Regions from separate parts of the Novosphingobium anseongense genome, predicted to be linked through region 1. Evidence: predicted binding sites of a transcription regulator. Region 1 holds the regulator's gene; the other holds the start of a gene.
The links. The regulator LexA, encoded in region 1, represses DNA repair genes until DNA is damaged. The targets are predictions, from matches to a motif close to GTTCCNCNCTTGTTCT.
Positions count from the first base shown of each region.

Region 2: the regulator LexA is predicted to act here: its motif matches at 1,451-1,466, upstream of WG901_RS23270 (DUF3072 domain-containing protein).

Region 1 covers NZ_JBBHJZ010000001.1:1,070,936-1,074,139, reverse strand. The annotation lists gene WG901_RS05195 (ComEC/Rec2 family competence protein) at 1-831, shown strand, start outside; gene lexA (transcriptional repressor LexA) at 931-1,632, opposite strand; gene WG901_RS05185 (molybdopterin molybdotransferase MoeA) at 1,714-2,919, opposite strand; gene moaC (cyclic pyranopterin monophosphate synthase MoaC) at 2,916-3,204, opposite strand, start outside.
Region 2 covers NZ_JBBHJZ010000010.1:595-3,798, reverse strand. The annotation lists gene gstA (glutathione transferase GstA) at 1-236, opposite strand, end outside; gene WG901_RS23285 (hypothetical protein) at 253-585, opposite strand; gene WG901_RS23280 (hypothetical protein) at 754-1,017, shown strand; gene WG901_RS23275 (plasmid stabilization protein) at 1,033-1,329, opposite strand; gene WG901_RS23270 (DUF3072 domain-containing protein) at 1,478-1,705, shown strand; gene WG901_RS23265 (sensor histidine kinase) at 1,715-2,272, opposite strand; gene WG901_RS23260 (PAS domain-containing protein) at 2,173-2,697, opposite strand; gene WG901_RS23255 (hypothetical protein) at 3,156-3,204, shown strand, end outside.

The sequences.
Region 1 (3,204 bases):
CCGGCCTGGTGGCTCACTGGGCAGTCGATCGACGTGATGCTCGCGCTCGCGCACTGGGTCGCGGCGCAGCCCGGCGCGGTGACGACCATGCCCGCCATGGGGCGTGGCGCGATCGCGCTGTTCGTTGCGGGCGGGCTCTGGCTGGCGCTGTGGCGCGGGCACCTGCGGCTGTGGGGGTTGGCACCGGTGCTGGTCGCGACAGTGTCACTCGCTTTCCTGCGCCCGCCCGACATTCTGGTCTCGGGCGACGGGCGTCATGTCGGCATCACGGGAGTGGACGGCGGCGGGCTGCTGGTCCTGCGCGAACAGAAGAGCGAATTCGTTCGCGACAACCTCACCGAACTCTCGGGCATGGACGGCGAACTGCGGCTGCTCGAGCAATGGCCGGGCGCGCGCTGCAATCGCGACTTCTGCGCGGTCACGCTGCCGCGGGCCGGGCGCGAATGGCATCTGCTGATCGGCCGCGGGCGTGACCGGGTGGCCGAGCGGCAACTGGTGGCCGCCTGCGACCGCGTCGATATCGTAATTTCCGACCGCTGGCTGCCGCGCAGCTGCCGTCCGGCCTGGCTCAAGGCCGACCGACGGACGCTGGAGCGGACCGGTGGACTGGCGATCGATCTGGCGGAGCGGCGCGTGACCACGGTCGTCGAAACGCAGGGCGAGCACGGCTGGTGGCGCAAGCCGGAAGATCGGCCGTGGGTCCGGCCCGCAAGCGGGCGTGGCGAAACTCAAGCCGCCAAAGCTTTGCCTGCAATCCTTGTCGCCCCTGAAAATGTAGGGACCCAGCCAAGCTCCCGTCCTGAAACGGAGGGTGCGTCGAGGCGCCCTTAGATGGCCCCCTGCCTTCGCACGGGTGACGATCGGATAGAGTGCCTGGAGAAGGGTGCTTCGAGAATTATCGATGAGGCGGCGGCAGGCCGCCGTTCCCCATCAGTGATACCGCCGCAGCAGTCCCGCCAGCTTGCCCTGAACCTCGACTTCGCCATCGCGATAGATCTGCGGCTCGTAGGCCGAGTTCGCCGGATCGAGACGGACCAGGCCCTTCTCATGATGAAGGTACTTGAGCGTCGCTTCCTCGCCGTGGATCAGCGCCACCACGATCTCGCCGTCGCGCGCGGAATTGGTGCGGCGGATCAGCGCGAAGTCGCCGTCGAGAATGCCTGCCTCGATCATCGAGTCGCCCGAGACCTCGAGCGCATAGTGCTCGCCGGGGCCGAGCAGCGCGGCAGGAACGGGCAGCATCGACTGGCCTTCGAGCGCCTCGATCGGCACGCCTGCAGCGATGCGGCCGTGGAGCGGGATCTCGATGACGTCGTTCGCCGGCTCGGGCCGCGGCGCCGGGGCCGCGGGCTTGAGTGCGGTCAGCGCGGAGTTGCTGTTGGCTGCGGCGCGGGTCGTGGTCTTGGCGGTCGTCACGTCCTCGGGCTGCTTGAGCACTTCGAGCGCGCGGGCACGGTTGGGCAGGCGGCGGATGAAGCCGCGCTCCTCGAGCGCCGAGATCAGCCGGTGCACGCCCGACTTCGACTTGAGATCGAGCGCTTCCTTCATTTCCTCGAACGAGGGGGAAACGCCGCTCTCTTCGAGGCGGGTCTGGATGAAGCGGATCAACTCGTGCTGCTTGCGCGTCAGCATCCTGCAGTCTCCCCTTGAAGCTCAAATAGGCGGAAGTTCAGTGAACGAATGCGGAACAATTAAGAAACGATTCGAGTGCCGTCAAGCAATTCCGCCATTCTCCAGCAAGTAGGCCGTGACCGTGTCGCCAGTCTCTCCAGCGGGTTCATGAGCGGCGCGGTCGATCAGTGCGTTACTGGCGGCGAGCGGGGCTATCGCACCGCTGTCCTGGATCGCCTGCGGTGTCACGCTTTCGCCATCCCACACCGCGCGCAGGAATTCGCGCCGCGCTCCGCCGGCACGCATGGGGGCTGCCAAACGGGTGCGAATCCGCCGCGGCAACGGCTGGGCAGCGCCGAGCAGCGCGCGCAGCAGCGGTAGCAGGAACAAATAGGCGGTGACGTGGCTCGACACCGGATTGCCGGGTAGTCCGAGGATGATCTGCTTGCCCCGGGTAGCGACGAGGATCGGCTTGCCCGGCTTGATCGCGACGCGCCAGAAGTCGAGTTCGGCACCCCAGGCGAGCAGGGCCGGGCGAACGAGGTCGTGATCGCCGACCGAAGCGCCGCCGCTGGTGACGACGACGTCGGCCTCGGCCGCGCGGTCGAGCGCTTCCGCCATGGCCTCCATCGAATCGGGTACTGGGCCCACACGCTCGACGTCGCATGACAGCGCGCGCGCCATCGCCGATAGCATGACGCCGTTGCTGGCCGGAACCTGGTGCGGCGCGCAGCTTTCGAGGTCGACCGCGAGCTCGTCGCCGCTGTCGAGCACGACGATGCGCGGCCGACGGCGCACGGCGACATGGCTATGCCCAGCGGAAATCGCGAGCGCCGCCTGGGCCGGGCCGATATGCAGGCCCGCGGTCAGTACCTCTGTGCCGAGCGCGAAATCGAGCCCGCTGCGGCGGATGTGCTTGTCCGCCGGGATGGGTGCTTCACCGGTCAAGGTGATGCGGTCGCCTTCGCGCGCAATGTCCTCCTGGAGGATCACCGCGCTCGCGCCGGCGGGCATCACCGCGCCGGTCGAGATGCGCGCGGCGCCGCCGCGGCGGACTTCGCCCGCGAACGGATGGCCCGCGGCGCTTTCGCCGATCACCTGCCAGGGGCCGGCCATGTCGCCGGCAGCTACGGCATAGCCGTCCATCGCCGAGAGATCGGTCGCCGGATGGGTACGCCGGGCGCCGACGGGTTCGGCGAGATAGCGGCCCAACGCACTGTCGACGTCGACGCGCTCGATCGGCAACGGCGTCGCCAGCGCGAGCAGGCGCGCCTGGGCTTCCTCGAGCGGCAGCGGCGGTGGCTTCACAGGTCGGCTGCCCGCCAGTCGCCCGACTTGCCGCCGCGCTTCTCGATCAGGCGAACCTGGTCGATGATCATGCCTTTGTCGATCGCCTTGGCCATGTCGTAGATCGTGAGGAGTGCGATCGAAGTCGCTGTCAGGGCTTCCATTTCCACGCCGGTCTTGGCCGTCAGCGAGGCCGTGGCGGTGGCACGGACACCGTCATCCTCGAAAGCGAAGTCGAGCGTCACGGCATCGAGCGCCAGCGGGTGACAGAGCGGGATCAGTTCGCCGGTCTTCTTCGCCGCCATG
Region 2 (3,204 bases), on a different contig from region 1:
TTGCCCGCCTTGTCGGCGATATAGCTCAGGATCGCGATATTCTCGGTGAGAACGCCGCTGTCATCGAGCGCGAGCGCGGGTACATAGCCCTTGGGATTGATGGTCGTATAGTCCTTGCTGCTTGCCGTGGTCTTGGACTTCAGATCGACCTGCTCTGTCTCGAACGCCAGGCCGCTCTCGATGAGCGCGATATGGTCGGCGAGGCTGCACGCGCCCGGTGAATAATAAAGCTTCATGCCATCTCTCCTGCGATTATCGGCTGGACGTTTCGAGACTGCGGGCCTTGGCGTCCGCCCAGCGCTTGCCGGCATCGCCGCCCCACAGCAGCCAGGCGATGAAGCCGGCGGACGGATCACCGTCGGAGTTCCACTTGTGCGTTTTCGTGTCCTTGTCGACCGCATGGCGCGCGAAGAAGCTGTGCATCGACTTCACATCCGCTTCGCTCAGGTCCCGCTGCTCGGCGAGTTGGTGCGCGCGATCGACACCGACCTGCGTGCCGCCCCGGTTGAACTTCTCGCGCAGGCGCAGGCCGCGCCGGGCCGCTGACGCCATCCTCAGATTGGGTTTGAAAGTCTTCGCGGTCATCACCGTCACTCCTGTCCGGTTGAGGAACGCCGTCGATGCGGAGAGGGTTTCGCGAGAGCATTGGTGGAAGTTAGCATCGCGAACGAACGATCATCGCCGGCCAAGGCCGGACACCATCCCGTCACGCCTGATGGACGATATTTCGTCGTGCGCGGTCGGCTTTGGCGCATGTCTAATCCCACGCTCGAACCGGACAAGCGCGAGCGGCTGGTCCGGCAACTGATGGCGGCCCGGCGCGCGGTCGCGCAGGCCAGAAGGGCCGGCGACATGGCGACCGAGGATGCAGCCCACGCCGATGTCGACGTGGCGAAACGCGCCTTGGGCGAGCGTGGTCCGGTCTGGTGGAGCGACGGTGCGCCAGATCTCAACCGCCACATGGCGCGCACCGGTCCCTATGCCGACTGGTATGCCGGCCTGAAGGCTGACGACTAGGGCGATCGCGAAGGTCTAGCCGCGCGCTTGCCTGCGGCGGGTTTCCCAGCCTTTCTTTGCGGCGGCCGACCTTTTCTCGTGGCTCTGGGACGAACCGATCTTGCCACCACCCTTGCGCGACGCGCTGTGGTTCTCGGGCTTGCCGCGGCCCGATCCGGATTTGTTGCCGCCACCGGATTCCTTGTTCACCGTCGCCCACGCACGGCGTTCGGCTTCCTTCTTGCCGACACCGCGGTCCTCATAGCCTTCCTCGATATGCTCGGCCTTGCGCTTCTGCTTGTCCGTGTAGCTCGACTTGTCGCCCTGCGGCATCGCTGGTCTCCTGAACACTCGCCCCCGCATTCTGCGAGAACGACCAACCCGCAAATTTGCTTCCTCGCTTCGTCGCGGATGCCGGTACGGGAACCGACGGTTCATGTCTCCGTTCTGAAGAGGAACAATATAGGAACATGAGATCGCCATGACCAAACAGCTGCACAATCCCAAGCTCGACGAGCATCCCGGCTCGAACACCGAAAAGAATCCCGAAGACTGGGTGTCCGGCGATGATCCGATGACCGGGGCGCAGGGCTCCTATCTGACGACGCTGTGCGAGGAGGCGGGCGAAGCGCCGCCGCCTGCCGATCTCAGCAAGGCCGAGGCATCAAAGCGCATCGACGCGCTCAAGGCGAAGCTCGGGCTCGACTGACTGCGGTGGTCAGTTGGTGAGCTGGTCGCGCGCGAGGCAGATCGTCACGACCCGTTCGCCGTCCTGCCACGCCTGTTCGATCGTACCACCGAGCCCATGCAGCGCCGCGCGCATCAGCTCTGTCCCGAACCCCCGATCGCCATTGTCTTCGCTTCCACCGCGTTCGCGCCACGCGATGGTGACGTTCGCTTCCATTGTAGAGATGTCGACCACGAGCCGACCGTCGGGATTGGAGAGAGCACCATATTTCACGGCGTTGGTGGCGAGTTCGTGCAGTAGCAGCGCGAGTGAGGTCGAAGCACGCGCGCCCACAGGTGCGTCGCACTGCGCGACGGTGACCTGACCGTCGTCGCGATAGGGCTCCAGTACCGCACCGATGACCTCGCTCAGCGCCGCACCGGGCTGCTCTTCGCCCGGAAGCCCAAGGACGAGTTGCTGTGCGGCGCCGAGCGCCGTAATCCGGCTGCTCAGGTCGTCGGCGAAGTCATCGACGTCTTCGGCCCGTCGCCGGCCGACGCTGACGAGGCCCTGCACGATAGACAGCAGGTTCTTGATGCGGTGATGCATCTCGCGGACCAGCAGCCGCTGGTCCTCGGCATGACACAGACGCTCGCCGATATCGCGCGCGATCTTTGACGCCCGATGATCGCGCCCGCGGCGTTGCGCACCGGCGAGATGGTGACTTCGATATGCACGGACGCGCCATCACTGCGGCGGCGCACCGTCTCGAACCGGTCGATGCGTTCGCCGGCCCGCAGCTTGCTGATGATGTCCGCTTCCTCATGGAGCCGGTCTTCGGGGATGATCAGCGTGATGGGTTGGCCGATCGCCTCGTTCGCGGTGAAACCGAACAGTCTCTCCGCTCCGGCATTCCAGCTGGTGATAATGCCGTCGAGGGTCTTGCTGAGGATGGCATCGCCGGAATTGTCGACCACCGAGGAGAGCCACAAGCCGGCGTCGAATTTGGGATCGTACATCGTCGATTGGCTCATGTTCTCTCGTTCCCGGAATGCCCGGCAGTCATGTGAAAAACTATGACGGCCGGTGAGCAGAGTCGCCGCAGCACTCGTCGCAAGAACTTAGAAAGATCGACGGGTGACGGCAACGCCTTGGCAGGCTGCCGGTGTCGTGGTTGGTCAGCCATCCTGCTTGCTGCGCTTGCTTGTATTGGCGCCGAAGCGGACCTCTCGTGATCGTCCGATTTTCTCTTTAGCTGACTTTCGAGATCGTGCTCGCGAACGACGGGTTTGTCCCAAAGCAAGTCGCTCCCACCACCGCACCGGTAATATGAATGATCGGCAGGTTTCAGGGAGCCGCTTTGGAGCGCTGAATGTCTAAAATGTTGGCGCTGAGTGACACAGGTGCAGACGAGTCGTTGGCGCTCATTACAGTGACCGTCGCATCTCTCGCTGTTCACGAAGAGGAAGTCTCCAGATGATATGTCTCAACAATGATCTCCGTGATTTTGCTTTCCGCATCGATTGCGTCGGCCGGAGTAC